Regions from separate parts of the Paenibacillus sp. GCM10023250 genome, predicted to be linked through region 1. Evidence: a T-box and tRNA genes for the amino acid it is inferred to sense, from the RefSeq annotation. Region 1 holds a T-box; the other holds one or more tRNA genes.
What was found. A T-box is a leader RNA that pairs with one kind of tRNA and senses whether it is charged. The one in region 1 lies ahead of leuS (leucine--tRNA ligase), so its partner is inferred to be a tRNA-Leu.
Positions count from the first base shown of each region.

Region 2: it encodes a tRNA-Leu, which carries the amino acid that the T-box ahead of leuS (leucine--tRNA ligase) is inferred to sense. The anticodon was not compared.

Region 1 covers NZ_JBHSHY010000025.1:26,892-42,645, reverse strand. Annotated here, with positions in the region: gene ACFPB1_RS18575 (deoxycytidylate deaminase) at 1-310, opposite strand, end outside; gene ACFPB1_RS18570 (homocysteine synthase) at 351-1,643, opposite strand; gene ACFPB1_RS18565 (ComEA family DNA-binding protein) at 1,711-2,337, opposite strand; gene comER (late competence protein ComER) at 2,532-3,371, shown strand; gene leuS (leucine--tRNA ligase) at 3,424-5,862, opposite strand; T-box leader at 5,944-6,180, opposite strand; gene ACFPB1_RS18550 (class I SAM-dependent DNA methyltransferase) at 6,266-7,012, opposite strand; gene ACFPB1_RS18545 (S1 RNA-binding domain-containing protein) at 7,023-7,997, opposite strand; gene rsfS (ribosome silencing factor) at 7,994-8,341, opposite strand; gene yqeK (bis(5'-nucleosyl)-tetraphosphatase (symmetrical) YqeK) at 8,338-8,913, opposite strand; gene nadD (nicotinate-nucleotide adenylyltransferase) at 8,900-9,490, opposite strand; gene yhbY (ribosome assembly RNA-binding protein YhbY) at 9,547-9,837, opposite strand; gene ACFPB1_RS18520 (shikimate dehydrogenase) at 9,863-10,726, opposite strand; gene yqeH (ribosome biogenesis GTPase YqeH) at 10,773-11,897, opposite strand; gene ACFPB1_RS18510 (YqeG family HAD IIIA-type phosphatase) at 11,894-12,421, opposite strand; gene ACFPB1_RS18505 (transglutaminase TgpA family protein) at 12,599-14,839, opposite strand; gene ACFPB1_RS18500 (DUF58 domain-containing protein) at 14,836-15,754, opposite strand, start outside.
Region 2 covers NZ_JBHSHY010000032.1:44,141-59,894, forward strand. Annotated here, with positions in the region: gene ACFPB1_RS20600 (LacI family DNA-binding transcriptional regulator) at 1-236, opposite strand, end outside; gene ACFPB1_RS20605 (carbohydrate ABC transporter permease) at 285-1,112, opposite strand; gene ACFPB1_RS20610 (carbohydrate ABC transporter permease) at 1,131-2,015, opposite strand; gene ACFPB1_RS20615 (ABC transporter substrate-binding protein) at 2,121-3,410, opposite strand; gene ACFPB1_RS20620 (TetR/AcrR family transcriptional regulator) at 3,965-4,549, opposite strand; gene ACFPB1_RS20625 (alpha/beta fold hydrolase) at 4,554-5,408, opposite strand; gene ACFPB1_RS20630 (hypothetical protein) at 5,611-6,084, opposite strand; gene ACFPB1_RS20635 (ABC transporter ATP-binding protein) at 6,099-7,070, opposite strand; gene ACFPB1_RS20640 (ABC transporter ATP-binding protein) at 7,063-8,049, opposite strand; gene opp4C (oligopeptide ABC transporter permease) at 8,062-8,994, opposite strand; gene ACFPB1_RS20650 (ABC transporter permease) at 9,007-9,960, opposite strand; gene ACFPB1_RS20655 (ABC transporter substrate-binding protein) at 10,034-11,785, opposite strand; gene ACFPB1_RS20660 (ArsR/SmtB family transcription factor) at 12,154-12,909, opposite strand; gene ACFPB1_RS20665 (LexA family protein) at 13,233-13,514, opposite strand; tRNA gene ACFPB1_RS20670 (tRNA-Gly) at 13,716-13,786, opposite strand; tRNA gene ACFPB1_RS20675 (tRNA-Pro) at 13,802-13,878, opposite strand; tRNA gene ACFPB1_RS20680 (tRNA-Arg) at 13,883-13,959, opposite strand; tRNA gene ACFPB1_RS20685 (tRNA-Cys) at 13,970-14,043, opposite strand; tRNA gene ACFPB1_RS20690 (tRNA-Gly) at 14,051-14,125, opposite strand; tRNA gene ACFPB1_RS20695 (tRNA-Leu) at 14,129-14,215, opposite strand; tRNA gene ACFPB1_RS20700 (tRNA-Leu) at 14,230-14,315, opposite strand; tRNA gene ACFPB1_RS20705 (tRNA-Lys) at 14,330-14,402, opposite strand; tRNA gene ACFPB1_RS20710 (tRNA-Gln) at 14,410-14,484, opposite strand; tRNA gene ACFPB1_RS20715 (tRNA-Tyr) at 14,491-14,575, opposite strand; tRNA gene ACFPB1_RS20720 (tRNA-Thr) at 14,583-14,658, opposite strand; tRNA gene ACFPB1_RS20725 (tRNA-Phe) at 14,674-14,749, opposite strand; tRNA gene ACFPB1_RS20730 (tRNA-Asp) at 14,829-14,905, opposite strand; tRNA gene ACFPB1_RS20735 (tRNA-Met) at 14,945-15,021, opposite strand; tRNA gene ACFPB1_RS20740 (tRNA-Val) at 15,040-15,115, opposite strand; tRNA gene ACFPB1_RS20745 (tRNA-Glu) at 15,124-15,198, opposite strand; tRNA gene ACFPB1_RS20750 (tRNA-Ser) at 15,260-15,350, opposite strand; tRNA gene ACFPB1_RS20755 (tRNA-Asn) at 15,356-15,431, opposite strand; tRNA gene ACFPB1_RS20760 (tRNA-Ala) at 15,445-15,520, opposite strand; tRNA gene ACFPB1_RS20765 (tRNA-Ile) at 15,544-15,620, opposite strand; partial or broken rRNA gene ACFPB1_RS20770 (23S ribosomal RNA) at 15,735-15,754, opposite strand, start outside.

The DNA of each region.
Region 1 (15,754 bases):
GGTCAGTGAAAAGCAGCAAATTTTGCTCCGCGTGAATGGTGCGGATGCAGCGCTGCTTCTTGATCATCCGCTCGGCGCCGTCCTCGACCTGCAGCTCGTATTCCTCCACGATCATGCAGCCGTCCTCGGAGCAGTCCGCCACGCCCATCGGCGCGCCGTTGTAAGCCGTGCCGAGCAGCTTCTTGCCCTGCACGAGCACCGCCCCGACATGCCGCCGCGGGCAGCGCGAACGGGTCGCGGCCATATAGGCGATGTCCATGAAATACGTATCCCAGTCTTTTCTCGCGTTATCGTTTGCTTCCGGTACCATGGCTTGCAAGTCTTCCTTCCTTCGGGAGCCGGCCTTCGGCTTACTGCTGGCTGGCCGCCAATGCTTGTGTTAAATCGTGCAAAATATCGTCGATGCCTTCCGTGCCGACGGACAGCCGGATCATACCCGGCGTCACGCCCGCCGCGGTCTGCTCGCTCTCTTCGAGCTGCTGGTGCGTCGTGCTCGCGGGATGAATGATGAGCGACTTGGAGTCGCCGACGTTCGCCAAATGCGAAAACAGCTGAACCGCGTCGATCACTTTCTTGCCAGCTTCGACGCCGCCCTTGATGCCGAACGTCAGAATGGCGCCTTGTCCCCGCGGTAAATACTTCTGCGCGAGATCGTAGGACGGATGGCTTTCGAGCCCCGGGTAATTGACCCACTCCACCGCTTCGTGTGCTTCTAGGAACCGGGCCACGGCCAGCGCGTTCGCGCTGTGGCGCTCCATACGCAGATGCAGCGTCTCGAGCCCCTGCAGCAGCAGGAACGAGTTGAACGGTGAAATCGCCGCGCCCATGTCGCGCAGCAGCTGCACGCGCATTTTAATGATAAACGCGATCGGCCCTACCGCGTCCGTATAGACGACGCCGTGGTAGCTCGGATCCGGCTCGGTCAAGCCCGGGAACTTGCCGCTTCCCTTCCAGTCGAACTTGCCGCCGTCAACGACGACGCCGCCGATGGACGTGCCGTGGCCGCCGATGAATTTGGTGGCGGAATGGACGACGATGTCCGCGCCGTGCTCGATCGGCCGGCACAAGTACGGGCTCGGGAACGTATTGTCGACGATGAGCGGAATGCCGTGCTTATGCGCGATGTTCGCCACCGCTTCGATGTCGATGATGTCGCCCTTCGGATTGCCGATCGTCTCGGCGTAGAGCGCTTTCGTGCGGTCCGTGATCGCGGCTTCGAAATTGGCCGGGTTCGACGGGTCGACGAACTTCGTCCGGATGCCCAGCTTCGGGAACGTGTGCGCGAACAGGTTGTACGTACCGCCGTACAGGCTCGTCGCGGATACGATCTCGTCGCCGGCCTGCGCGATGTTGAGAATCGAATATGTAATGGCGGCTTGTCCGGAAGCGACGGCCAGCGCGGCCGGCGCGCCTTCGAGGGCGGCGATCCGCTTCTCGAACACGTCGCTGGTCGGATTCATGATGCGGGTATAAATATTGCCGAATTCCTTAAGCGCAAACAAGTTTGCCGCATGGTCCGTATCCCGGAAACCGTAAGAAGTCGTCTGGTAAATCGGTACTGCGCGGGAAAGGGTCGCCGGGTCGATTTCCTGGCCTCCGTGGACGGATAGCGTTTCGATAGAAAGCTTTCGTTGTTCGGACATTAGACATTTCCTCCTCGCCTGATTGGACGGGATGGCAAAGATCCCGTTCTCTACCATTGTCGCACAATCATGGCTGCAGAACAATGAAAGACTTCATCTTTTCTAGTAGTTTCGGACCAATGCCTTTGACCCGAAGCAGGTCGTCCGCACTCTTGAACGGCCCGTTGCGCTCGCGGTCGTCGGCGATCCCCTTCGCCTTCGCCGCCCCGATCCCCGGCAGCTCGTCGAGCTCCTCCGGCGTCGCGCGGTTGATATCGACTTTGCCATCGGCCGACACGGCGCCGGAGCCGGAGAATGCGCCGGCATCGGCCGCGCTCTTGTTCGGCGCTGCCGTCCCGGGATTCCCGCCGGTTATGCCGGCTTCCGCGCCGCCGGGCGCCGGCATGCCGGCGCCCGTCCCGCCAGCCCCTGCGCTTGCATCCGCTCCGGCCGCGTTCGTTCCCCCGCCCTTCGCGCCCGAGTCGGTCCCGGCTGCCTTGCCGCCGCCATGGCCCGGCGCATCCGCCTTGCCGGCTTCGAGCGCGTCGAGCGCTTCGTCCGCCTGCGCGTTCATCGCGGTCCATTGCGGCGGCCGCGCGGACGCGTCGCGCTGCATCAGCGCCGCCGCGATGAGCGCGACGGATGCGGCGGCGCACAGCGCGGCGGCCCACCACCCGCCGCGCCGCCGGTGCTGCCCTATTGCTCGTTTCGTCATGTGGATCTCCCCTTCGTCGTTCTGCGATCTTTTTATGATAATCGGTCATGTCGGCCTTGCCCGCGCGCATAGTGTAGTAAGAGCATCTTCGTTCCGGGCCGAATTGCCCATCCGAAGCGTTCGTCGGGCCATACGGCCACCAAACGTCTGTTGAAGCTGCGCCAACGAAAGGCGGGCGCATGGGAGGGATTGCAATGAATGTCGGGTTTATCGGGATTGGAAGCATGGGCAGCCTGCTGATCGATGCGTTCATCGGATCGGGCGCACTCAAACCATCGCAAATCACGGCCAGCAATCGAACATTCGCGAAAGCAGCCTGCCTCGCCGACCGACACCCCGGCTTGCAGGCCGTCCCCCTCAACCGCGATGCCGTGACCGGCAAGGACATCGTGTTCCTGTGCGTCAAGCCGATGGAATACAAAACGGTGCTCGACGGCATACGCGAACACATGCAGGCGAGCCAGCTGATCGTATCGATCACGAGCCCCGTCCTGCTGGACCAGCTGGAGGACGCCCTGCCCTGCAAGGTGGCCAAGGTCATTCCCAGCATCACCAATTACGTGTGCAGCGGCGCCTCGCTCTGCATGTACGGCAGCCGGATGACCGAAGCCGACATCGCCCGGCTGAACGGCCTGCTGTCTTATATCAGCGAACCGCTTCACATCGACGAGTCGCATACGCGCATCGTCTCGGATCTGTCCAGCATCGGACCCGCGATCATGTCCTGCCTGCTGCAGCGGTTCATCGACGCGGCGGCCGAGGAGACCGGCATTCCGCGCGAGCAGGCCCGGCTCATCGCGAGCGAAATGCTGCTCGGCACGGGGCAGCTGCTGACCTCGGGCGGCATGTCGCCGGAGGAGCTGCAGGCCAGGGTTGTCGTGCCGGGCGGCATCACGGCGCAGGCGCTCGCGCTGCTGAACCGCGAGCTCGACGGCGTGTTCAACCGGGTCATCCGGGCGACGCACGCCAAGTATCATGAAGATTTGGAGCGCGTCGCCGACAGTTTATACGGCAAAGAGGTGAACGGCCCTTAACGCATGCTTTGCGTTAAGAGGTCGTTCACCTCTTTTTTGTACTCGCAGGGGATTAGCCTGCGACGATATTGACGAGCTTGCCTTTGACCACGATCAGCTTGCGGACCGTCTTGCCCGCGATGGCTTCGGCCACTTTGTCCGACGCCTTCGCGATCCGCTCCATCTCCGCTTCGTCCGTATCGGCCGCGATGGAGAGGCGGTCGACGATCTTGCCGTTCACCTGCACGACGATTTCGATCTCCTGATCGACCGTCCACGCTTCGTCGTACGACGGCCATGCCGCGTACGTCAGCGCGTCTTCGCGGCCGAGCTTCGACCACAGCTCCTCGGCGATGTGCGGCGCGAGCGGGGACAGCATCTGCACGAAATGCTCCATCGCCTCGCGCGGCAGCGAGTCTGCCTTGTACGCATCGTTGACGAAGATCATCAACTGGCTGATCGCCGTGTTGAAGCGCAGGTTTTCGTAGTCGTCCGTCACCTTCTTCACGGTACGGTGCCACGTCCGTTTGAACGCGTCGGAGGAACCGCCGCCGATCTTCTCGCTCAGCTCGCCGTTCTCGCCGACGAACAAGCGCCATACACGGCCGAGGAAGCGGTACATGCCTTCCACGCCGTTCGTATTCCACGGCTTCGTCGCTTCCAGCGGGCCCATGAACATTTCGTACATGCGCAGCGTGTCCGCGCCGTATACGTTCACGATGTCGTCCGGGTTGATCACGTTGCCGCGCGATTTGGACATCTTCTCGTTGTTCGTGCCGAGAATCATCCCTTGGTTGACCAGCTTGTGGAACGGCTCCTTCGTATCGACCACGCCGATATCGTACAGCACCTTATGCCAGAAGCGGGCATAGAGCAGGTGAAGCACCGCGTGCTCCGCACCGCCGATGTAGAGGTCGACCGGCAGCCATTCCTGCTGCTTCTCCTTCGAACACAGCTCCTGGTCGTTGCGCGGATCGATGAAGCGCAGGTAGTACCAGCAGCTGCCCGCCCACTGCGGCATCGTGTTCGTCTCGCGGCGCGCGCGCATGCCCGTCTCGGGATCGACCGTCTCGACCCACTCCGTCACGTTCGCGAGCGGCGATTCGCCCGTGCCCGACGGCTTGATCTGGTCGACGTCCGGCAGCAGCAGCGGCAGCTGATCTTCCGGCACCGGCTTCATCGTGCCGTCCTCCAGATGGAGAATCGGAATCGGTTCGCCCCAATACCGCTGGCGGCTGAAGAGCCAGTCGCGAAGACGGTACGTCACCTTGCCTTGTCCCTTGCCTTCCGCTTCCAGCCACGCGATGGCCTTCGGAATCGCTTCTTCGGTGCCGAGTCCGTTCAGGAACCCAGAATTGACGTGCGGTCCGTCACCGGCGAAGGCGGCCTGCTCGACGTCGCCGCCCTGTACCACTTCCACGATCGGCAGGCCGAACTGCTGCGCAAACTCCCAGTCGCGCTCGTCATGGCCCGGAACCGCCATGATCGCGCCCGTGCCGTAACCGGCCAGCACGTAATCGGCGATCCAGACCGGCACGCGCTCGCCGTTGATCGGGTTGATCGCGTAAGCGCCCGTGAACACGCCGGTTTTGTCCTTCGCCAAATCCGTGCGCTCCAGATCGCTCTTGCGCGCGGCCGTCTCCTGATAGTCCTTGACCGCCGCCGACTGCTCCGGCGAGGTGATCGCTGCCACGAGCTCGTGCTCCGGTGCGAGCACGCAGTACGTCGCGCCGAACAGCGTATCCGGACGGGTCGTGAACACGGCGAGCGAAGCGTCATGGCCGTCGATCGCGAACGTCACTTCCGCGCCCTTGGACTTGCCGATCCAGTTGCGCTGCATGTCCTTGATGCTCTCCGTCCAGTCGAGCTCCTCCAAATCCTCGAGCAAGCGCTCCGCGTATTCCGTGATCTTCAACACCCATTGGCGCATCGGCTTGCGGATGACCGGATGGTTGCCGCGTTCGCTGAGGCCGTTGATGACCTCTTCGTTCGCGAGCACCGTGCCGAGCGCCGGGCACCAGTTCACCGGCACTTCCGCGACGTACGCGAGGCCCTTCTTGTACAGCTGGATGAAGATCCACTGCGTCCATTTGTAATACTCCGGATCCGTCGTACTGAATTCGCGGTCCCAGTCGTACGAGAAGCCGAGCGACTTGATCTGGCGCCGGAAATTATTGATGTTCTTGACCGTGATCTCGCGCGGGTGCTCGCCCGTGTCGAGCGCGTGCTGCTCCGCCGGCAGGCCGAACGCGTCCCAGCCCATCGGGTGAAGGACGTTGTAGCCGCGCATCCGCTTATACCGGGATACGATATCCGTGGCCGTATAGCCCTCCGGATGGCCGACGTGAAGTCCCGCCCCCGACGGGTACGGGAACATGTCCAGCGCGTAAAATTTCGGCTTGGCCGGATCCTCGGTCGTTTTGAACGTTTTATTTTCGTCCCAGTGCTTCTGCCATTTCGGCTCGATGACAAGCGGGTTGTACCCCTGCTGTTCCTGGCGTTCCTGCGTCATGATTCGTGTGCCTCCCTGTTCTATGGCCTGCGCCTACCGCGCAAGCGGCAATAAAAAAACCTCCCGCCCCCAGCGATTGTCGCTAGGGACGAGAGGATTGCGCTCCCGTGGTACCACCCTAGTTAACGGACGGATATGCTTTACCGCCGTTCACTCGTGACCCTTAACGCGGGCGAAACGGCATGCCTTCCCGAATCCGAGATCCGGTCCGCATGCGGCTCCGAGGCGAGTTCGCTTCGCGCTGGTCCGGCTTCCACCACCCGCCGGCTCTCTTGACCTAACGCGTCCCAAGCTACTGCTCCTCTTCAACGCCTTACAAAAAGATGGTTACTTCAATTATAATGAAACCGCCCCGCCCCTGTCAAGGCAGGAAGCGCCCAATCCAACCAAGATCGGACAAGATTCACTTCACCGCGGCGAAAAACAATCGTTCCGTGTCGCTATCCGGCGGCTCCAGCTCGAAATCCGCATACACATCGACCCGGGAGAACCCCGTCGCCAACAGCGCTTCCCGAAGCCATTCCGCGTCGTACGCGCGCTGCACGTGCACTTCCTCGATCCGCGCGTACGCGCCGCCGGACCGCTCCGCGAATATCGTCAGCCGATGCTCGATCTCCATCCGGTCCTCGTCCAGCTCGCTCGTCCAGATGTAGGCGATATCCGGCTCGTCCAGCACGAACGGCTGCTCCTCCGCATAGCGCGCCAGCGTCCGCGGCGCGTGGACATCGAACAGGAAGACGCCGCCCGGCTTGAGCCCGCGGTACGTCGCCTGGAACGCGTCCAGCACGTCGTCGTCCTCCGTCAAATAATTGAGGCAGTCGCAAAAGGAAACGACGCTGTCGGCCGGCCGGCCGATGTCCCATTCCGTCATGTCCTGCCGCAGCCAGACAGTCGTACCGCTGCCGGCAGCCTCGTCCTGCTTGCACCGGGCGATCGCCAGCATGTCGGACGATAAGTCAATCCCGTATACCGTATAGCCCGCCCGCGCGAGCGGAAGAGCGATGCTGCCCGTGCCGCAGCCCAGGTCGACCACGGTCGACGGCTTCCCGTACCGCCGCCAGCAGGCGTCCGCGAACGCGAGCCACCGCGGATACGGCATGTCCGCCATGAGCCGGTCGTACACGGAGGCGAATTGCGTATACGCTTCCATCGTCGGCCTCCTACTCCTGCGAGCCCGGCTTCGCGGCCGTATCGGCCATCCCGGCCGCATGCTTCGCGTCGCCGTCCGGCGCTTCGCCGCGCCCGCCTGCCGCGTCCGCTTCGGTCAGCTTCGTCCAGCTGCCATCCTGCGCGACGAGGCCGTCGCGCATCAGCTTCCCGAGCGCCCGCTTGAACGCGCTTTTGCTAATGCCGAACTTCTGCTTGATGATGTCCGCGCTCGTCTCGTCCGAATACGGCATCGCTCCGTTCGGGCGCGCCTTCATGAACGCCAGGATCCGGTCGGAATCCTCGAGACGGCCGACTTCCTTGCGCTGGTTCATCGACAGGTTCACGCGCCCGTCCTCGCGGACGAACGTCACCCGCGCCTTCACCCGCTCCCCGAGCCGGAGCAGCCTTGTCCGGTCGCCCGACGGGATGAAGCCGAACGCACCGAAGCCGAGCACCCCGCCGTCGATCATGACGAACGAGCCGATCTTCAGCGTCTTCGTAACCCAGCCTTCCACCCACGTGTTCTGCCAGGACGTCGGCGCCCGGAACGCCAGCTCCGCGAGCTCCTCCTCGAACGCGACCTTCGCGACCAGCCGGCCGATCTTGTCATGCGCGAGAATGACGTGCACCTCGTCGCCGCGCTGCGGACGCAGCTCCTTCAGTTCCGGCTGCTCCGACAGCGGCAGCAGCAGTTGGCGGCCAAGCCCCATCTCGAGAAAAGCGCCGATGCGCGGATGAATGTCAGCCACCGCGAGCCGCGCCACTTCGCCGAGGCGAATGAGCGGCTTCTTCATCGTGGCGGCGAGACGGTCCTCGGAATCGTAGAAGAGGAACACGTCGTAAAATTGCCCGATTTGCGGACGATGGCCGACGAGCTCCGTATAATGCATCAGCACTTCGTTCTCGCCGTCCGTCATGAAGTAGCCGTAGGGCGACACTTCCCGCGCAAGCTTCAGCTTCATCGTCGTGCCGGCTACGAGACTCATGCGAATTCCACGACCTTCGCGTCGGACCACAGCCGTTCGATGCTGTAATACTCGCGCTCGTCCCGATGGAAAATATGCACGATGACGTCGCCGATATCCACGAGCACCCATCTGCCGGCGTCCGCGCCTTCGATGCCGCGCACGCGCGCGCCGCGCGCTTCCGCCTGCTTGCGGATCTCCGTCGTAATGGCCTGCACCTGCACGTCCGAATTTCCGTGGCAGATGACGAAGTAATCCGCGATGAGCGAGATGTTTTTCAAGTCGAGCGCGACGATGTTATGCGCTTTTTTGTCCTCCGCCGCCGCAACCACTGCCTGCAGCAGCCCTTCCGAACTCAATGTCATTCTTCAGCCTCCCGTAGTCGTAAAATCAAATCATTGCGCGCCGCGACGGTCAGCGGAAAGATCCGCTTCCCCTGCTGCAGCAAATACGCAATCGTCGAATCGAAGCCGGCAATCAGCGCCTGCTCCAGACTATGCTCGGCCAGCTCCCGGATGTGCGCCACGCCGGGAAACTCCCGGCCCGGTTCCATGTAGTCGGCCAGGCAGACGATCTTGTCCATCAGCGTCATGCCCTCGCGGCCCGACGTATGGTAACGGATCGCGTCCAGAATCTCGGGGTCGCCGATGCCGTAATCCCGCTGTGCGACGAATGCGCCGACCGGGGCATGCCACAGCTCTTTATCGTACCGCAGCAGCTCTTCCGGCATCCGCTGCTCTCGAATTATCGTTTCCATCCGCGCCGTCGGCCAATACTTCGCCACATCGTGGAGAATCGCCGCCCGCTCTGCCCGCTCAGGATCGCCCCCGAACCGTTCGGCCAGCACGATTGACGTCGCCATGACACCGAGCGTGTGCGTCCAGCGGCGCTCCGGCATCTCGGCCTTGACGGCCGCCATCATCTCATCGCGCGTCATAGAGTCCGTTCCTCCGTATGAACGAATGGACCTTATCCGGCACCAGGAACCGGATGGAGCGTCCCGCCGCGGCCCGTTCCCGGATCGCCGTGGAGGAAATGTCAATCCGCGGCATTTCGACGACGGTCAGCTTGTCCGCGATCGAGGCCGGCAGCCGGTCCAGCTCCAGCGTCTCGCCGGCGCGCGTCACGCCGATGAAGGATGCCAGCTGCGCCAGCGCGTCGATGTCGTGCCATTGCGCCAGATCGTTCACCCGGTCCGCGCCGATGATGATGCTGAAGGCCCGTCCGGGGTACTGCCCGGCGAGCGCCTGGATCGTATCGACCGTATAGCTCGTGCCTTCCCGTTCCAGCTCCAGGTTCATCGCCCGAAAATACGGCTGGAAATCGATGGCCCGGTAGACCATCTCCAGCCTGGAATCGCCGTCCGCGACCGGCCCGTGCTCTTTCAGAGGCGGATGCCCCGACGGCACGAACCATACCTCGTCCAGCCCGCAGGCTTCCCTGGCGGTTTCCGCGGCAAGCAAGTGCCCGTAATGGATAGGGTCGAACGTGCCGCCCATGAATCCCACTTTCATCAACTGCCCGCAGCTCCTTTCGTATTCTCGCCCTGTCGGGCGCCGAGCCCGGTTCGTTACGGGAGCTCGATCGTTTTATGATCCTTCGATTCCTTGTAGAGGACGATCGTCTTGCCGATGACCTGCACGAGCTCGGAGCCCGATTCCGCGGCCACCCACTCGCCCACTTCCTTCGGGTCTTCCGTGCTGTTGTTGAGCACGTTTACTTTGATCAGCTCGCGGACTTCGATCGCTTCCTCGATGTGGCGGATCAAATTCTCGTTCATGCCGGACTTGCCGACTTGGAAAATCGGATTCAAATGGTGCGCGAGCGCGCGCAAATGCCGTTTCTGCTTGCCTGTCAACATGCTTCGGGTTCCTTCTCTCGTCAAATTAGCTTTTGGACCGGAGCGCCTCGAGCACCGTCTCGCGCATCGCGGCGGCCGGCGCGGGCCGTCCCGTCCAATATTCGAAGGCGTAAGCGCCTTGGTAAATAAACATGCCGAGGCCGCCGTGGATCAGGCAGCCCCGTTCCTTCGCCTCCGCTAGGAAGCGCGTCGTCAGCGGATTGTAGATCAGGTCGCTCGCGACGGCGCCCGGCCGGAGCCACGCGCTGTCCAGCGGCGACGCCTCCACGTTCGGATGCATGCCGAGCGAGGTCGTGTTGATGACGATGTCGCTCTCCGCGCACGCGCCGCGCAGCTCGTCCTGGCCGATCGCGCGGATGTCCGGCACGAGGCCGCGGAACGCGTCCGCCAGCTCCTCGGCGCGGGCGACGGTGCGGTTCGCGATCGTGACCGACGCCACGCCTTCGCGGGCCAGCGCGTACAGAATGCCGCGCGTCGCGCCGCCGGCGCCGACGATGAGCACGCGGGCTCCCGTCAGGTCGGAGCGGACCTCCTCCTTGAGCGAACGGACGTAGCCGATGCCGTCGGTATTATAGCCGGTCAGCCGGCCGCCGTCGTTCACGATCGTGTTCACCGCGCCGATCGCCCGCGCGCTCTCGTGCAGGTCCTCGAGCAGCGGCATGACGTCGAGCTTATGCGGAATCGTAACGTTCACGCCGCGGATTCCCATTGCCCGGACGCCCGCCATGAATTCGGCCAGCCGGTCGGCCGTGATATGGAACGCCGTATAAATGCCGTTGATGCCGCATTCCCGGAAGGCGCGGTTCATCATGACCGGCGACTTGGAGTGCCGGATCGGATCGCCGATGACGCAATACAGCGTCGTCTGGCTGTCAACCGTGTTGCCCATGCTTTCGTTCACTCTCCCCGTCAAGCTTGCGAATGGGCCGGCCGCTCTAGATCAGCGCGTCGCGGGTCAGCACCCGGACGCCCTTGGGCGCATGGATGTCCACGATGGCGCCGGCCCCCCCGTTCACGTGAATCCACCCCAGACCCGAGACGAAGATGTCGGTGTCGGTTCCCCGGCGGATGTTCATGCGGTGCCGCGTCCAAGCGGGCATCTCTTCGAGCTCTTCCCGCGACGGCGGCGCCAGCAGCTCGCCCTTATGGTTCGCGAACAGCTCGTCCGCACGCTCCAGCTTCGTCCGGTGCACCTGCAGCGCGTTGGAGGCGTAAATCGAGAACGACTGGCGGTCGCCTTCGACGAAATCGAAGCGGGCAAGCGCCCCGAAGAACAGCGTCTGACCGGCGTTCAGCTGGTAAACGAGCTGCTTGATCGGCTTGTCGGGCAGCAGCGCGCCGAGCACGCTCCGCGGGACGAGCTCCGTCATACGGTGCTTGTAGACGATGCCCGGCGTGTCGATGATTTCCTTGCCGTCGTCGAGCGGAATATGGACCGCGTCGAGCGTCGTGCCGGGGTAGCGCGACACCGTCAGCTCCCGCTCGAGGTCGCTGTAGTCGCGGATCAGCCGGTTGATCAGCGTCGACTTGCCGACGTTGGTCGCGCCGACGACGTAGACGTCGCGGTCGACGCGGTGGCGGCCGATCGACTCGATGACGCGCTCGAAGCCGATGTTGCGCTTGGCGGAGCAGAGCACGATATCGACGACCTTCAGGCCTTCGGCCTTCGTCTGCTTCTGCGCCCAGTTGAGCAGCCGGTTCGGGTTGATCCCCTTCGGCAGCAGGTCGATCTTGTTCACGACGAGCAGCACGGGGTTATTGCCCACGAACCGCTGCAGGCCGGATATGAGGCTGCCCTCGAAGTCGAACAGGTCGACGATATGGACGACGAGGCTGTTCGTCCCGGCAATGCTGCCGAGCAGCCGCAAAAACTCGTCGTTATCGACCGCGACCGAAGCCGCGTCATTGTAATTTTTGATCCGGAAGCACCGCTGGCAGACGGGCGGTTCTTTGGCCAGCGCCGCCTCCGGGATGTAACCGGGCATGTCCGCCGACGCCGTCTGCAGCTTCGCGCCGCAGCCCGCGCACGACTTCGCGCCCGTTTCTTGACGATTGATCATGAATTCCGTTCCTCCTCGGGCCATAGCCCTTTCTTCCGCAGCCGGGACAGGGCGATCTTCTCGAGCATCCGGTTAAACCGGGTCATGATGCCTTCGTCTTCCGGCGCGATCGGACGGACCAGGATCGTGAACAAGCCCATGCGGCGGCCGCCGAGCACGTCGGTCATCATCTGATCGCCGATGACGGCCGTCTGTCCCGCTTCCAGGCCGATCTCCCGAAGCGCCCGGACGAACGCGGCGTTCGCCGGCTTGCGCGCGGCGTGCACGAACGGAATGTTGAGCGGCTTCGCGAACTTGGACACGCGCGTCTCGCTATTGTTCGAGACGATGACGACCTTGAAGCCGAGGCCGCGCACGTCGTCCAGCCATTTGACGAGCTGCGGCGTCGCGAGCGGCACCTTGGCCCCGACGAGCGTGTTATCGAGATCGGTGATGATGCCGCGGATGCCCTGCTCCTTCAAAACATGCAAATTAATATCATAGATGGTATTGACGCGCATTTGCGGCAACAGCCGTTCGAACATAGATTCGACTCCCTCGGTTGCATAGGCGAGCCGTACGCCTGCGTGCATTCATAAATCAGCACATGGTTACGACCAGCCCTGTCATTGCTATCACGCAAACTATACCATAAGTTGCGAATTTGTTGCAAAAAAGCCGGGAAGGCGGTGATGCGCCTTCGCCGGCTCTGCGCTGCCCGGTCAGCCCAAGTGCTCGCGGATCTGCTTCATCGATGCCGATGCGCGCTCCGCCTCCTCCTCGGTCAACTGCCGGCTGCTGTACATCGCGTTCTCGAACGCCTGCTGCACAGCCTTGAACTGCGGCTGCAGCGAGGTCAGGCGGGTCGACCAGCGGCTCATCGTCTCGCGGACCGTCTCATTCTTCTGCACCTCGAGGCCCTTCTTGCGGCAGTGCCGGATCAGCCGGTTCGTCTCGTAGACGATGCGCGCGTTGACGGAATCCCCGGCGCCCCGGTAACGGCGGAGCAGCGCCGGGAAGGCGCGGCAGCCGTACGCCGCGAGCGCGAGCGCCAGCAGGCCGGCCGCCGCCCAGAACATCCACGGCTTCACGGAGAATCCGCCGTCTTCCTCGGCGGGCGCGGCGTCCGTGCTGCCCGTGTCCGCCGGCTCGACCGGCGTGACGGCCGCCGGCTCGTCCTCGGGCATCGCGTACGGGTACGAGAAGCCCGGCGTCGCCTCGAAGGGCAGCCAGCCGTAGCCGTTAAAGTACACCTCGACCCAGGAATGAGCGTCGGCGTTCCGGACGGTGTACGTGCCCGGCCCGTCCGGATCGATCGGCGGGCCGCCCGGCATGCCCTGCAGCTGTTCGAGGCTCGGGTTGCCCGGCATGCTGCCGGACGAATAGCCTTTCACCCAGCGGGCCGGGATGCCGAGAGAGCGCGTCATGACCGCCAGGCTCGTGGAGAAATAATCGCAGTAGCCTTCCTTCATCTCAAATAAGAACGCGTCGACGAAATCCTTGCTGGATTTCAAGCTCAAATCGGGCGTGTTCGTGTACGCGTAATTCGTCTGCAGGTAGCTGATGAGCGCCAGCACCTTGTCGTACGGCGTTGCCGCGTTCCGGGTCAGGTCCCGTGCCAGCGTCTTGACGCGGTCCGGCAGCTCCTTCGGCAGCTGCAGGTAAATCTCGCTCAAGCCGGAACCCGTCTCCGCTGCGGCGCCGGCGCGCAGCGCCTTCTCGTCCAGGATCGGCACGTTCGATTGCAGCTCGTACGTCTTGGGGTAGCTCGCCGACGACGACCGGGGCAGCCGCAGCTCCCAGGAGTCCGGCAGCCAGTTCAGCGCCGGGAAGCCGTCCGCGCTGCCGTTGATCGACGTGACCTTCGCGATCGGCCCCGCGCCGAACAGCACGGGAAACTTGTCCTTGCGGACCATCGTGATCGACTGCTCGACGGTTTCCGTCTTCGTGGACGCCGGAAGGCCGTTCGCCTTCAGCGCCTCGCCGCCGCCGACGTTCGGCTGCTGGTCTTCGGCACGCTCTTCCGGCGATTCCAGCCAGCCGGTGCCGTTGTACAGCGCGCGCGTCTCGCCGCGCCAATAGCTTTTGAGATTCGTCGTCACTTCCATGACGGGAGTGTAGTCGAACGTGAACCCGCCGCCGAGCATGCTGTCGTTGCGGCTGTAGCCGGAGCGCGTATCGGCGTCGTTCTTGGAGGCGGCGACCGTGATCGCCTTGTCGCCGACGAACGACGGCACCGTCTCGCCGCGCGATTCCTTCCATGCCGTATACGGATCGGTCAGCACCGGCTTCACCGTCGGCACGAACAAGCCGGCCGCCATGACGAGCGTCAGGATCAGCAGAATCGGCAGGAATAGGCTGAGCGGATACTCGAGCAGCTGCTCCCAGTTGTCCGGATGGCGCCGCTTGAAGCCGGCGAAATGGCTCGCCACCAGCCAGCCGAGGGCGATAAACACGATCCATGCGATCTCCTCCCAGAGGTAGATCGGCGTCAGGACCGAATCCGCCGCCGCGAGCGACAGCACCGCCGCTCCGGTCAGCAGCAATATATAGCTCCGCCTGCGGCGAAGCAGCATAATGACGTGGAAGACGGCCAGGATGCCGAGGCTGATCCAGATGAACGGCGACAGCTGCTCGAATTGATGGCCGAACCAGTAGGACCAATCCCCCAGGGACCGGCGGCTGCCTTCGAACGGCATCCATTGAAAATCGGAATACGCCAGATTGAGCCCGGCGAGCGCGATCAGCTGCACCCCGACCGACAGCGTCTTGGACGGGACGAAGACGTTCGCCAGTGCCGCGACGAGCAGCATGCCGTTCACGATCGCGAACGTCTCGCTCCACCAGTAATCACCCAGGCAGCGGATCCATTGATAAATCAGAAGCGCCGCGAAGCAAGCGGACGCCTTGCGGTACAGATCGTCCGCGAGCCAACGGACGACCGCGCGTCGAATCGTCGTCATGGCCGGCCTCCTTCCAGCGCCTCGGGCAGCTCCTGCAGCTTGCCGACCTGGTACACGGCGAAGCCGCTTCGGCGCAGCAGCCGCAGCCATTCGCCCGCCCGGATGTCGCTGACCTTGGCACGTTCCTCGTCCGGCCGCTTCAGATGGATCAGGACCGGCACCGCGCCGGTCCGGTTCAGCCATTCCATCGCGCGCACGGTTTCCTCGCCCGATTGCGGGCTGACGATGATGACGATGGAACCCGCCGCCGCGAGCGCGCCCGACTGGCGGACCGCCCGGTACAGCGGCTGGTCGCCGTCCGCCTGCACGCGCACGAGATGCTTCAGCATGAGCTCGCGCTGGTCGGCGGAGGCTTGCGGCGCGTAGCCTTCATGCTTGGCGCCGACCGAGATGAGCCCGACCGCCGTGGAGCGGCGGAAGCCGAAGTCGAGCAGCGAAGCCGCGGCGGATACCGCGAGCTCGAATTGCTCCGGCTGCTCGTACACCCCGAAGCAGCGGTCCAGCATGACGATCATGCGCGGCAGTGACTCCCGCTCGAACTCCTTGGATTTCCATTGGCCGGTTTTGGCCGTCGCGCTCCAATGGATGCGGGACAGCCGGTCGCCATATATATATTCGCGGACGCCGTTGATCTGCGTCGTTTCTTTCGACGAGGAGCGCGACGCGGAGGTGGAGAACGGTCCTTTCGAACCATACTTCATCTGCCGCCATTCGCGGATGGCCGCCGTGCGCGGATAGACGCTGAACGGCACGGACGACTCGAACGTCCCCGTATGCTCGAACAGCCCGAAGATGTCGCGCGTGGAGCATTCCGTAGCCTCGAACCGGTAGACGCCCCGCTCCAGCGGAGGCGTCGTGTAATGAATCGTTCCCGCCCGGCGGTAATTCGGCACGAACGACGCTTCGAACGGGACG
Region 2 (15,754 bases), on a different contig from region 1:
AGGATGGTGGAGTAGAAGCTCGACGTTACGTCCGGCACGATGACGCCGATCAGGTTCGTCTTCTTCCGTACGAGGCTCCTGGCGATATGGCTGGGCGTATAGCCCAATTCGTCGATGGCCCGCTTAACCCGCTCTTTGAGGTCGTCCTTCACGTATTTCTCGCCGTTCAGCACCCGCGATACGGTCGTCACGGATACGCCTGCCTTCTTCGCCACATCCTTGATTTTCGGCGCCATGCGCTACCAAGCCTCCAATTCGTTCGCCATCCCATGCGCCGCGGCGCCTCAGCTCTTGACCGCGCCCTCCATGATGCCGGCAATGAATTGACGGCTGACGACAAGGAAGACGATGATCAGCGGCAGGGTCGCCATAAGCGTGCCGGTCATGACCATGGAATAATCTGCGGTATGAACTGATTTTAACTGCTGGAGCGCAATCATTAAAGTGAATTTGGACGTATCCGTCAAAACGATCAGCGGCCACAGGTAATCCTCCCATACGCCCATGAACGTCGTGATCGCGAGAAACGCGAGCGCTGGCCGCAAAATCGGAAGGGCGATGCGCCAGTATTGGCCGAACTTGCTGCAGCCGTCGATGCGCGCGGATTCCAGCAGCTCGGTATGAATGGCGAGCGCGTACTGGCGGATCCAGAAGATCCCGAACGCGGAGGCGATGCCCGGCACGATCAGCGCCTTGTAGCTGCCCACCCAGCCGAACGTCTTGATGATAATGAATTGGGGTACGAGCAGCATCTGTCCCGGGATCATCATCGTGGCGATCATGACGTAGAAGAGCCATTGGGAACCCGGGAACTTGAACTTGGCGAACGTAAACCCCGTTAACGAATTGAAGAACAGCTGCAGCGTCGTGCTGAGGAGCGCGATGAACAGCGTGTTGAACAAGGCGCGGTAAAAATTCATGTTGTCCAGCACGTGCTGGAAGTTGGTCGCGAAGTATCCGCCGAACGTGAGCTTCGGAGGGAACGCGAAGATGGCGCTCGTCTGGTTCGTCGACATCACGACGAGCCAATAAAACGGGAAGATCGACACCAGCACGCCGATGATCAGCACGGTGTGCAGCAAGATCTTTTTGGTTTGGTTTGCCTTGCCCATCTGGCTTTCACCTCGTTATCAATCGTCGTTTTTGTTGAAGACCTTCCAGTTGATGAGCGACAGGATGCCGATGATGACGAACAGCACCCACGACACGGCGGCCGCGTAACCGTAATTTTGGAACGTGAAGCCTTCGCGGAACATGTACAGCACCACGGTGTCCGTGCCCGGATACGGGGACTGCGTGCCCGCCAGCACCTGCGGCTCGGTGAAGATCTGGAAGCCGCCGATCGTCGACATCATGACGGAGAAGAGGATGATCGGCTTCAGCATTGGCAGGGTGATCCGCAGAAACGTCTGGGCCGTCGACGCGCCGTCGAGCTCGGCCGCTTCGTACAGGTCTTTCGGGATCCGCTGCAGTCCAGACAGATAAATGATGGCGTTGTAGCCCATGTACCGCCAGCAGATCATCGCCGCGATGACGACGCGGGAAGCGAACGGCGTGTTGAACCATTCGATGCGGGACAGCCCGATCTTCTCGAGCAGGAAGTTGATCAGTCCGTACTGGTTGCCGAACAAGGACTGGAATATGATAACGACTGCGACCATGGCCGTAATATTCGGTAAGAAATAAGCGATACGATAGAACCCTTTGAACCGTACGATGGACATATTGATGAGGAACGCGACGATCAGCGCGCAGATTAGCTGCGGTGCGTTGCCCATGATCCAGAGCGCGATGTTGTTCACGAGTGCGTTCCAGAACGTCGGATCCGTGAACAGGTAGGTGAAGTTGTCGAAGCCGACGTACTTCATCTCCCCGATGCCGTCCCATTTATGGCCGGCCAAATACACGGAGTAGAAAATCGGAAAAACGGAAAAGATCAGAAACAGGATATAAAATGGAGAAATAAACAGATACAACGCTCTGCTCTTGTAAATTTCTTTCAAAAGGCCTCCCATGCTATTCCTCCGTTACTTGGCTGGCGCGGGGAAGCGCCTGCGCCCTTCCCCGCCCCATCCGTTTTGAATGCCAAGCTTGGCTGCCTCCCGGTAGCCGCTGTCGGCTTAGTGGGACAGCTGTTTCTTGATTTTGTCCTGCGCGTCCTGCCACGATTTCTCGGGATCGCGCTTCTTGTCGACCGCGACGAGCGCGTCGGTGATAGCGGTGCTCACAACCATGTCGCGGGAATCGGTGTGCGCGATTTTGACGTCCTTCGCGGCGTCCGCGAATACGGGGCTCAGGTCTTGACCGCCGAAGAAATCGTTCTTGTTGACCATGTCCGGGCTGCTGTAGATTTCCGGCGTGGACGGGTAGTTGCCGAATTCCTTGTAGGCCGTTACCAGGTTTTCCGGGCTCACGAGGAATTGGATCACTTCATACGCTTCCTTCGGATACTTGGTCGAGCTCAGCGCGCCGAAGAACGAACCGCCTTGGTTGCCGACGTGGCCCGGCGGATGCGCGATGTTCCATTTGCCCTTCGTGTCCGGCGCCGCGCTCATCAGGTCGCCGACGGCCCACGAAGCGCCCGTGTACATGGCGATCTTGCCGTTGTTGATCGCGGCGTTCTGCTCGGAGCCATTGGAGTACGGGAATGTCAGGCCTTGCTGATAAGCCTTGACCGCCAGATCGTACGCCGCCTTGACGTGCGCCTGATCGCCGATGTAGTTGCCTTGCTCGTCGAAGTACGACTTGTCGCTTTGGCCCATGACCGTGTTGTAGACGTCGGCGATGTTGCCCGTCGTCGCGCCGGTCGCGTCCTTGAGCTTCTTCAGCAGGGCCAGGTAATCGTCCCACGTCTTCACTGCGCTGCTGACCGCGTCCGGCGTGTTCGGAATGCCTGCTTTCTCCAGCAGGTCGGTGCGGTAGTAGAGCACGACCGGCGCCACGTCGATCGGCAGGCCGATCAGGTACTTGTCGTCCGGCGTCGCGGCCATCTTCCATTTCCAGTCGAGGTACTTGGATTGGATATCCTTCGCGCCTTGGTCGTAGAGGTTCACGAATTTGTCTTTATACGCCAGCATCGAGGATACCCAGCTGTCCATCGCCACGATGTCCGGAGCGTCGCCGCCGCCGACGAGCGTCGCTTTCAACTTGGTGAAGTAATCGTCGCCGGACGGCAGCTTCTCCGCCTGCAGGTCGATGTTCGGAAACTTCGCTTTGGCCGCTTCGATCGTGGAATCGGATATCGCTCCGTTCCAGTACCACAGCTTCAGCGGGATTTTACCAGATGAAGCGCTTTCGCCTTGGTTGCCATTATTGGATGCCGTATTCGAACCGTTTTGGCCGCAAGCCGTCAGGACAAGCAGCACGCACGCCAGCAAGATGGCGGTCAAACCAAAGGACTTTCTTTTCATGGATTCGTTCCCCCAATTTTAAAAGAATGTAGTGCATTCACATAGGATGTCTGCATTCCGCTTCCTTCAAATCTTTCCTCAATCGAACCTTCCTATTCACCTGCCGGCTTGTTCTCCCGTCCAACCACCGCCCTTCAGTAATGATTCGGAACACGATATTCTGGTACCGATACCAGATCGTGAACAAAAAACATGGAATCGGTACCATATAGTAGGTCGATTTACTCTGGTATCGCTTCCATAACGTCGTGAATTTAGTATAATCGTATCCTTTTGTTTTGACAATCCCTATTTTTTCGTGTCGAAACGTCCCGTATGGACGCGGAATGTCCCGAATGCGCGCCATACCTGAAAACGCAGCGATTTCCAGCCGCTTTCGCGCCTTGCTCGCCGAACAGCTCACGGGCAGGCGCGCGGCTGGAAACCGGCTGCTGTTCTCGCCTCCATTCCGGCTTCCTCCGCCGGCCTTCCTTCATTGCGTAAATTAGTACAGAGCATGAATGATTGGTACATTACGTTCGGACCGAGCTTGCCGCTGCGGCGCGGGTGATCAATCATCTCTTTGCGACGTATCGCAGCAGCCACTCCGTTCGGGGAGTCGAATACCCGTTACCCAACACCATCACGCCGGAGAGGATCGCGAGATAGCCGGCGATCAATTCCTCCGCATCCCCGTCCGCGATTTCCCCCCTTTGTTGGCCTTCCTCGAATACGGGCAATAAACGTTTGACGTAGATATCCATCGGATGCTTTTGAATCAGCCGGCCGACCTCTTCGGGAACCTCTTCAAAATTCCGAGCCCGATGAAGCAGCATAAAATACGGAGCTCCGCTCGCATCGAGCATGCTTTCCGTCAGGAGTTTGATTTTTTCGATCGGCGGCACTGCTAATTGGATCAAACCGTCGATTTCCTTTAGCGATGTATCAACCGCTTCCTGGACCAGGGAGATAAACAGTTCTTCCTTCGTCTTGAAGTAATGATAAAACAGCCCGTGGCTCACACCTGCTTCCGCGGTAATCATGCTGATTTTCGTACCCGGTAATCCGTGCCGGGCAAAAACTTTGACCGCGGCCGCCGTAAGCTGTCGTTTGCGTTCTTCGTAAATGAGTTGAAGCTGCTCTTCCTTTAAGCGCGGCATATCATCAGACTCCTTCAGAGTTAAGGAAAAAGTTGGCGAGCATCCTCGCTATTCGATCAGGCGCGCCTTCATTTTCGAGTCCAAAATGGTCCAGACCATGCACGGTCTCCACTTTAGATCGGCTGATCGTGCGATGTAACGCCTTCATCGTTTCTTTCGTGGACTCCGGGCTCTTGCCCCCTTGAATCACCAACACGTCCGCATGGATGCTGTTGTAATGCAAGTATGAAGAAGCGAGCCGCTGCACCTCACGGTGCTCCTGCAAATTTTGCGGCAGCAATCGAGAGATTTTGCTCCACTTTTCGCCGCGAACCATGATCCTCAATATCCATTTTGCGTACCAATCGGGCATCCGAGTCAGCGGGGTCTGGCCCATTCCTTTCACGAAATGCGCAAAAGCTCCGCGCCGATCGTTCCTCAGCAGCGCCTGCTCATAGAGGCGCATCCAAGCATCGTCCATAGGGTGAATCAGAACACCTGGTTCATACACGCCTACTTTGGCGATGGATGGGTCCAGTCTGGCCGCTTCCAGCGACACAAGCCCTCCATAGCTGTGTCCGATCAAATAGTCGGCGCCTGTCGCTTCCCTTATGGCTTGAACGTCCTCGCACTCTTTATTTATAGCATACTCCGGGCCTTGAGGACCGCTCAACCCCCTGCCTCTTCGATCGATGAGGTGAAGGGTAAAGGTTCGGGAGAGCGCGATCGCCAGGCGGCTGTAATCGTCAGCATCTCGTAATGCGCCATGCACAAGAATGATTCCCGGGCCCTCGCCAATTGATTTATAGCCAATTCGCGTCCGATCGATCGATATTACCTCGCCGTGCCGAAACAAGCCCTGTTGGTTATCCGTCGACATCGCTCTTCATCCTTTTTTTATTTGATTGACTTAATCAGTCAATAAAATAATAGGATGGGATCGACTATTTGTCAATGGCTTCGGCCGCGGTGCTTCGCGGCGGCGGCGCCCCGATGCCGGCTCGTTAGCCGCCTGCGCACAGCACAAATAGGCTGCGGCAGTCCGCCCCTCGGCAAACTGCTGCAGCCTATTAGCCTTGCTTCTATGGCATCATCGCAATCGCGACCGTCCGCTTCGGCTCCGTATCCGGCGCTCCGCTCCCGCCGGTCCGAGCGGCCTGCGCTTCCGCTTCCGCGGCATCCGCGGGGATGAACGCCCAATACGCCGGTACCATGCTCCGCAGCAGCGCCAGCTCGGAATCCGCCAGCCGGAGCCCCTCGATCCGCTCGCCCGTGAAGCGGTAATCCGTCTCCTCGCGCTTGCGGAACTTGATCTCGAGCAGGCTCTTGAGACCGCCGATCGTAAGGAACGAGAACCGGTAACCTTCACGCACCGCCGTCTCTACGTTCGCCCAGTGTTCCTCGGCATACGTCAGCAGCCGTTCCCACGTCGGCTTGGGATCGATCCGCGCCGCAAGCTCCTCCTTGCTGCCGTGCCGGAGCAGCTCCAGCGTCTCGTCCGCCGAGAAGCCGCGCGCGATGATCCGTTCCAGCTGCAGCGCGTACAGCTGGGGCATAATGACGCGGCCGCTCATACGAGATGGCAGGCGACCTTATGGCCGCTGCCCACCTCCCGGAATTGCGGCACTTCCTCGCGGCAGCGTGGAACCGCGAACGGGCAGCGCGTGTGGAACTTACAGCCGGACGGCGGGTTCGCCGGATTCGGCAGCTCGCCGCTCAGCACGATCCGCTCGCGCTTCAGCTTCGGAATCGGTACCGGCACGGCCGACAGCAGCGCCTTCGTGTACGGATGAAGCGGATTGCGGAACAGCTCGTCGCGGGAAGCTGTCTCCATCATCGAGCCGAGATACATGACGCCGATATGCGAGCACAGATGCTCGACGACGCTAAGGTCGTGGGAGATGAACAGGTACGTCAGTCCCTGCTTCTCCTGCATGCCGCGGAACAGATTAATGATCTGCGCCTGAATCGATACGTCGAGCGCGGAGACCGGCTCGTCGGCGATGATCAGGTCCGGATTCAGCACCAGCGCGCGGGCGATGCCGATCCGCTGCCGCTGGCCGCCGGAGAATTCGTGCGGGAACCGGCCGTAGTGGTACGAAGACAGCCCGCAGGCGGTCAGCACGTCCATCACGCGGTCCCGAACTTCGGCCGGCGACGCCAGGCCGTGGTCGAGCAGCGCTTCGCCGATGGCGTCGCCGATGCGCACGCGCGGATTGAGCGAGCTGTACGGATCCTGGAAGATCAACTGCATCTTCGGCCGCAGGCGGCGCAGCTCATCCGGCGGCAGATCGAACAAGTCGATGCCGTCGAACCGCACTTCGCCGTCCGTCTTCTCGTTCAAGCGGAGGATCGTGCGGCCGACCGTGCTTTTGCCGCTTCCCGATTCTCCGACGAGGCCGAATGTTTCGCCCTTGTTGATGGTAAAGCTAATATCGTCGACCGCCTTGACCTGGCCGACCGTCCGGCCGAGCAGTCCGGCCTTGATCGGAAAATATTTTTTCAGTCGGCTCACTTCAAGCAGCGCTTGCGCCTCAGCCATGCGCGATCGCCTCCTTCTCGTACAGCCAGCAAGCCACATGCTGGCCATTGCCGACGTCCTTCAGCGCGGGCTGCTTCGTCCGGCAAATCTCCATGCAGTGCGCGCACCGGTCGTGGAAATAGCAGGACGGCGTCAGCTCGAGCGGATTCGGCACCTGGCCCGGAATGGAATAGAGCTCTTCCTGGCGCTGGTTGATGATCGGCTTCGATTTCAGCAAGCCTTGCGTGTACGGATGCTGCGGATTTTCGAACAGGGCCACGACCTCGCCCTCCTCGACGACTTTGCCGGCATACATGACCACGACGTAATCCGCCATTTCGGCCACGACACCGAGATCATGCGTGATGAGCAGGATCGACATGCCCGATTCTTCCTTGAAGCGGCGCAGCATGTCCAGGATTTGCGCCTGGATCGTCACGTCGAGCGCCGTCGTCGGCTCGTCGGCGATGAGCAGCTTCGGATCGCATGAGATGGCGATGGCGATCATGATCCGCTGCAGCATGCCCCCGCTGAGCTCGTGCGGATACGAATCCGCGATCTGCTCCGCGCGGGAGATGCCGACTTCGCCGATCAGCTCGATCGCCCGCTTGCGCGCCGCTTTTTTGCTCATTTTCCGGTGGGTCATGAGCGGCTCCATCAACTGCTCGCCGATCTTCAGCACCGGATTCAGGGACGTCATCGGCTCTTGGAAAATCATCGCGATCTCGTTGCCGCGGATGGCGCGCAGTTCGCTGCGGCTCAATTGCAGCAGATCTTCGCCGCCAAAGTCGATGCGGCCGCCGGCGACCCGGCCTGCCGGGCCTTCGACGAGACCCATGACCGACATCGCCGTGATGCTTTTGCCGCTGCCCGACTCGCCTACGATGCAGACGATTTCGCCCGGACGGACCCGGAGGCTAACGTCGTCCACGGCCCGCACAACGCCCTCTTCGGTATGGAAATGCGTGCTGAGATGCTCGATCTCAAGTACGTTATTCATGCTCGCGTGCACCTACCTTTTTTGCTTGGGATCCAGCACGTCCCGCAGTCCGTCGCCGAAGATGTTGATGGCGATGACGGTCGCGAAGATCGAGAATCCCGGCGGAATCCAGAGCCACGGATGGTTCTGGAAATCGATCATATTGTTCGCCGCGTCGATCATGTTGCCCCACGTCGGCGTCGGCGCCATGACACCGAGTCCGAAATAGCTCAGCACCGATTCGCTCAGAATGGCGCCGCCGATATTGAGCGTGGCGATGACGATGATCAAGGGCACCAGATTGGGCAGCAGATGGTTGAACAGCTTCCGGCGGTCGCGCAGTCCAAGGACCACGGTCGCCTGCATATATTCCCGTTCCCGCAGACTGAGCATCTGGCCGCGAATCATCCGGGCAAGCCCCGGCCAGCCGACGATGCTCAGCATCAGCATGACGATGTACATCCGGTAATCCGTCGGCACCTTCCATTCCGACAGCAGCGCGCCGAAGATGAACAGCAACGGCAGGCTTGGAATTGTCAGCAGCAGGTCGGCGAGCCGCATGATGAGCTGATCGACGACGCCGCGGTAATACCCGGCGATGACGCCGAGCAGCGTGCCGACGAACACCGACAGCACCATCGACGCCATGCCGACGGTCAGCGAGATGCGCCCCGCCTGCAGGACGCGCGTCAGCACGTCGCGGCCGAGCGCGTCGGTGCCGAGCCAGTGCTTCAAGCTCGGCGCCTTGTTCATGAACGCCATGTTGATTTTGTTATCCGTATACGGCGAGAACAGCGGGCCGATGAAGCAGGCCAGGAACATGAACGCCACGACGGCGAGCCCGAGCATGGCCAGCTTGTTCTTGCGCAGCCGGGACAGCGACTGCCGCCACAGCGAAGCGTGCGCGGTTCTGCGCGCGGGCGCGGCCTTCGCCGTTCCCGTGCCTTCTGCGTGAATCGTTGACATCCTCGTGCCCTCCTACAACCGGACCCGCGGATCGGCGACGCGGTACAAAATGTCCGAAATGAACGTGCCGATGACGGTCAGTATGGCGATAAACAGCGTGAATCCCATCAGCAGCGGGTAATCCCGCAGCGTGAAGGACTGCATATAGAGTTGGCCGATGCCCGGCCAGTTGAAAATTTTCTCGATGATCAGCGACCCGCCGAACAGCCCCGGAAGCTCGAAGCCGACCAAGGTAATCGCCGGCAGCAGGGCGTTGCGCAGGGCGTGCGTGAACAGCACCTTGCGCTCCTTCAGCCCTTTGGCGCGGGCCGTGCGGATATAATCTTGTTTGATGACTTCGATCATGTTGCTGCGGAAATACCGCGTCAGCGACCCGACGCCGAGCAGCGTCATGACCATGACCGGCAAGGTCATGTGATGAATGACTTCCTTAACGTACGCCATGCCCGTCGCGTTGCTTCCCGTCGTCAGCATCCCGCCCGGCGGCAGCCACTTCCAGTCGACGGCCAATATCTTGATGAGAAACAAGCCGATGAAGAACGACGGGATCGACATCGCGGCGAAGAGTCCCACCATGACGATGGTATCGAACCACGAATACTGCTTGTAGGCGGCGATGACGCCGACGACAGTCGCGATCAGCCACGTCAGGAACGTCGAGACGACCGCAAGCAGGAATGAATTCCAGATGTACTGGTTGAACAGTGTAAGCACCGGCTTCTGCTGCGCCAGCGAATAACCGAAGTCGCCGTGGAAGGCGTTCTTCATCCAGAGCAGGTACCGCTCGATCACGGGCTTATTCAGGCCGTAAATCTCCCGCAGCTCCGCTTTGCGTTCCGGCGTCAGCTTGATGTTCCCCGTGATGAAATCGCCCGGCGTCAAGGCATACAGGCAGAAGATCAAGAAGGAAGCCGCGAACAAAATGATGACCATATACAAAATCCGCTTTGTAATGTACGTGCTCATAGTCGACTCCTTAACCTGCGATTCCCCGCCCGGTCGCCGGGCAGGGAATCGCGTTTCGTCGTTTCGTCTTGCGTTATTGGCCGAGCGTCCAGTTCGGCAGGCTCGAGGACAGACCGTTGAACGGGCTGACGCTCAGGTTTTGAATGCGGCCGTTATAAGCGTACACGCTCTGTTTGTAGCTCGTGAAGATAATCGGCAGCTGGTCGTTGAGGTATTGGAACAGCTCTTTGTATACGGCTTTACGCTCCTCGATGTTCGAGGTCGCCAAGCCTTTATCGTACAGCTCCTTAAACTTCGCGTCGCTGTAGCCCGGAATTTCGCCGTCGATGAATTGCACCAGACCGTCCGCAGGATCCGTCAGGAGCGGAGTCGAGAACGTAGCGAAATCGTAATCGCCGCCTTCAACCTTGGAGACGAGAGCGTTGAAGTCCGCGAAGACCTCCGGCTCGAACTTGATGCCGAGCGCTTCGTAGTCCTGCTTCGCCACGGCGATGAAGATATCCGTAGCCGGGCTCTTGGAGCCCAGGTAATGGATCGTCAGCGCTTTGCCGTCCTTCTCGCGGATGCCGCCCGAGCCGACCTTCCAGCCCGCTTGGTCCAGCAGTTCCTTTGCTTTGTCCGGATCGTACTTGTACGGGTTAATGCCGTCATCCGTGTAGGCCCAGGACGTCGGGGACGCCGGAATATTGGCGACTTTGCCAGCGCCTTGGTTCGCGTCCACATAGATGCTTTGGCGGTCGAGACCGTACGTGAGCGCCTGGCGGACCAGCTTATCCTGCAGCGCAGGGTGCTTAAGGTTCAGCTGGATGTAGCCGTAATTGCTCGGTGTGTACGGCAAGATGTTCACGAAGCCGAGCGCCTTCAGCTTATCAAGGTTTTCCTTCGTGGCGCTGAACGAAGCGTAGTCGACTTCGCCCGTCTCCAGATACTGCCATGTGTCGCCTTCAGACGTTTTATAGATGAAGTGCTCCGTCTTCGGCTTGCCGGCATAATAGTTCTCGTTCGCGACCATCCGCACTTCCTGGCCCGGAATGAACTTTTCCAGCTTGTACGGACCGTTGCCGAGCGGGCTGCCGCTGAGCTTCTTCATGTAGCCCAGGTCGCCTTGCTTGTAGTCCTTGCCGTAGTACGCTTTGGACAGGACATCCGAGCCGAGCATCGTCAGCGCGCTGGCGTTCGGCTTCTCGAGCGTGACGGAAATCGTCTGCGGATCGATGACTTTGATGCCGGAGATGCTCGTCGCTTTGCCTGCCTTATAATCTTCGCCGCCTTTTACGAGCAGCGCGTTTACTTGGGAGTCGCCATCATACGATTTGTCGTACAGGATCGTCCACGTGAACGCGACATCGTCAGCCGTGAGCGGCGAGCCGTCGCTGAATTTCAGATCTTTGCGCAGGTGATACGTGTACGTCAGGTTATCCGCGGACACGTCCCATTTCTCCGCCAGGCCCGGTACCGGAAGACCTTTGTCATCCACGGTCACGAGCGGCGTATAGAGCAGCGACGAGACGTTGCCGTCGTATCCGCTCTGCTGGAAGTACGGCGTGAACGCGCCGCTTGGATCGGTCAAGCCGACGATGATCGTGTCCGTGCGCTTCTTCGCCGTATCCGGGAGCTTGGACATGTCGGACGCTTTAAACGTGCCCGAAGCATCGGCTGCGGCATCCGGCGCGGTCGTGTTGGACGAATTGCCAGCCGCGGCTTGGTTGGTGTTGCTCGCGCCGTTGTTGGCGGTACCGGCGTTGTTTGCGTTATTGCCGCAAGCGGCCAGCAAAATGGCGCTCGCGAGAATGGCAGTGGACAGAGTAACGATTCTTTTCTTCATGACGACCTCCTGAAAGTAACAGCTATTTATGAGTGCCGATTAATTCCGATTAAATCACTCAGCATTGTTGTTGGTTTTATTATAGGTACGTTTTGCGGTTCTGTAAATAGAGAACTTAAAAATAATTCTTTCCACAAAGAAAACATGCAAAGTTCGCCATATCCGAGACGCGTTTCCTTTGCAGAAATGCACAAAAAAACCATGTCCACACCGTCCGTACAGCACCGTGGGGAATGGTTTTTCCGATGTCTAGGTTGACAGTCGTCTCGCGCCGCGGCATCTCGCGCGGGAGCCGCACGAGGTGCCCGAGACTTGCGAAATGCTGGCGAAATTCTTTTTTGATTCCAGGAAGCCGCCTGGCCGGCTGTTTACCCTTGCTCGATGTAGTCCATGATTTTGCGATGCACTTGGGCGAGCGCGCTGCTTCGCAGGCTGTACGCGGTCAGCGTCTCGCCCTCGAAATGCGCCGTCAGCATGCCGGCATGGCGCAGCTTCGTCACATGGTCGTGCGTGATGCCCTTCGACAGCTCCAGATGGCGCACGATCTCGATGAACGAGCGCGGCCCCTGATGCAGAAATCGCAATATTTTAAGCCGGCTCTTCTCCGCCACGCTCCGGATCATGCGGTATTCGTGCGGCGAGAGGAAATCCTCGTCGTCCACGTAGACTCTGGCGGCATAGTGGCAGATCGTTACATGACCGAAATGGCTGATGACGTTGAATGGCTGAAAATGATACTGCGGCATGAGCACGACCTGCTCCAGTCCTTCCAGCGGCTCGAAAAACAGTCCGTTGGCCGTCTCATCGATGAAGGCCGTCGGGTCCGCCGAAGGAAGCGCTTGCTTGCGGCTGCACGCCTCGTCCCGCAGCCGCTCGACGATCGCCCCGTCGAGATGCCGAAAATAATGCTCGTCCCACAGCTCGAACAGCTTGGCGGTCCGATCGCGGAACGCCGCCATATTAGCGGGAAACTGATTGGCATAAGGCGACATCAATTCATACAGGTCCCCGGCGGTCATGCCTCTAAGCCATGCCGCGAATTCCGTGGCATTCTTGCTCGGGCTCAGATACACGAGCAGGTACGTCAGCTTCCAGGCCGCATCAATGTCGGTGGTGTTCAGCATTTCCGCCAGCTCCGGCTCTAGCCGCCCGCCGACCTCCTTTGGCCACGATGGGGACAGATCGAGTTTCTTATGCGATTTCCGGCAAATGTAGGCATGCAAGCTGCCAATCACTTCATATAGCGGTGTGAATCGAATGTCCAGACTGTATGGCATGGCCGCACACCCCTCTCTGCCCTATATTATAGCGCGCGTTCTGCGATCTGTCCCACTTCGAATTTTCCCGAGCCTCTCCATTCCCGGCTTGTCGTCCATCTTCCTCGATACGGGGGAAGCATAACGGTCGAGTTGGGCACAGACCTTCGCGCTCTTAATAATAGATGTCGTTAAGGAGCACGGTATATGTATTCGGCCCGTTCTTCGGCCAATCGTTCGAGGTATGCAGACTTGACGAACTCGGCTCGCAGCACGCGAAGCGAACGGCTCTCGCTCGGCTCCCAATGCAGGATCCCTTCCTGCCGCAACCGCAGCAGATGCGGCTCCAAGGTCGCGAAGCTCCGCAAGCCGACAAAATTCCGCACTTCGTCGACGGTCGGCGGAAACCCTTGCTTGGCGCTGAAATTTAGGATCGAATAGGCGATTTCCAAACATTTTCTGGATAAGCTCATTATCGACGCTCCTTCACATGGGAACATATGTTCTCATTTTAGATCGAAGCATCCCAAAGTTCAAGCATTATTTTACCCAATGAAGCTGCCAATTTCTGATGCTCGCTCCAGCAATCCTCATTTAACTCCATAAGCAACTGCCGTGTATACAAAAAACCTCTTATCCGAGGAGATAAAAGGCTTCTACGCGTCATATAGGAAAGCGGGTGATGGGAATCGAACCCACGCCATCAGCTTGGGAAGCTGAAGTTCTACCATTGAACTACACCCGCAATGGAAAAAAAAGATGGTCGGGATGACACGATTCGAACATGCGACCCCCTGGTCCCAAACCAGGTGCTCTACCAAGCTGAGCTACATCCCGTAAATGGCGTGCCCTAAGAGATTCGAACTCCTGACCTTTTGATTCGTAGTCAAACGCTCTATCCAGCTGAGCTAAGGGCACAAAACAATTGTGGAGGCGCCACCCAGATTCGAACTGGGGGTCAAGCTTTTGCAGAGCTATGCCTTACCACTTGGCTATGGCGCCAAAAAAATGGAGCGGAAGACGGGAATCGAACCCGCGACCCTCGCCTTGGCAAGGCGATGCTCTACCGCTGAGCCACTTCCGCAGATGGTGCGGTCAAGAGGACTTGAACCTCCACGGCTGTTACACCACTAGAACCTGAATCTAGCGCGTCTGCCAATTCCGCCATGACCGCATGTGAAGATGAAATGGTGCGGTTGAAGGGACTCGAACCCTTACGCCCGGTGGGCACTACCCCCTCAAGATAGCGTGTCTGCCAATTCCACCACAACCGCGTATTCAATAAAAGTGAGCCATGTAGGACTCGAACCTACGACACCCTGATTAAAAGTCAGGTGCTCTACCAACTGAGCTAATGGCTCATGACGATGGCTGGGGATCTAGGATTCGAACCTAGGCATGACGGAGTCAAAGTCCGTTGCCTTACCGCTTGGCTAATCCCCAATGAAATGGTGGAGGATGATGGATTCGAACCACCGAACCTGGAAGGAAGAGATTTACAGTCTCCCGCGTTTGGCCACTTCGCTAATCCTCCAAATAAATGGTGCCGGCGAGAGGACTTGAACCCCCAACCTACTGATTACAAGTCAGTTGCTCTACCAATTGAGCTACACCGGCAGATGATGTCGTTCATGGTGGCTCGGGACGGAATCGAACCGCCGACACGAGGATTTTCAGTCCTCTGCTCTACCAACTGAGCTACCGAGCCAAGCTATTCCCGATTCGTGCCTCTGCTCTTCGGACGATTGTTCGGATGTCCGGAGACAACGCACGATACAGAGTGAAAATGGCGGAGCCGACGGGATTCGAACCCGCGGTCTCCTGCGTGACAGGCAGGCATGTTAGGCCTCTACACCACGGCTCCACACTTAAATAATGGCATCGGCGAAATGCCGATCTTAATTGGTTGCGGGGGCAGGATTTGAACCTGCGGCCTTCGGGTTATGAGCCCGACGAGCTACCGAGCTGCTCCACCCCGCGATAATGTAAAATTGTTCATGGTGGAGGCTGAGGGGATCGAACCCCCGACCCTCTGCTTGTAAGGCAGATGCTCTCCCAGCTGAGCTAAGCCTCCATGAAAGATGGTGACCCGTAGGGGACTCGAACCCCTGTTACCTCCGTGAAAGGGAGGTGTCTTAACCACTTGACCAACGGGCCGTATGAATAGGTATACCCGATATGTAATCGGAATGACGCAGCCTCGCCTCAAAGGGAAGCATGGCGGAGAGCGAGGGATTCGAACCCTCGATACGCGGTTAACGTATACACGATTTCCAATCGTGCTCCTTCGACCACTCGGACAGCTCTCCACAGATGGCTCCCCGAACAGGACTCGAACCTGTGACAACTCGATTAACAGTCGAGTGCTCTACCAACTGAGCTATCAGGGAATAGATCGCATCATGGTGGAGCCAAGCGGGATCGAACCGCTGACCTCCTGCTTGCAAGGCAGGCGCTCTCCCAGCTGAGCTATGGCCCCGTATGTTACCCGGAAAGGGAGGTTGGTTGGCCTTAGTGGACTCGAACCACCGACCTCACCCTTATCAGGGGTGCGCTCTAACCAGCTGAGCTAAAGGCCAATAAAAAACCCACTCAGAAGTGGGTGTATCTTCAGTTGAAGAAAGAAACACCTTGAAAACCGGATACGATGATATGCAATTCAACATCAGCTGGTCGTCTCAGGTATGAGACATTAGGATAAGCCCTCGACCGA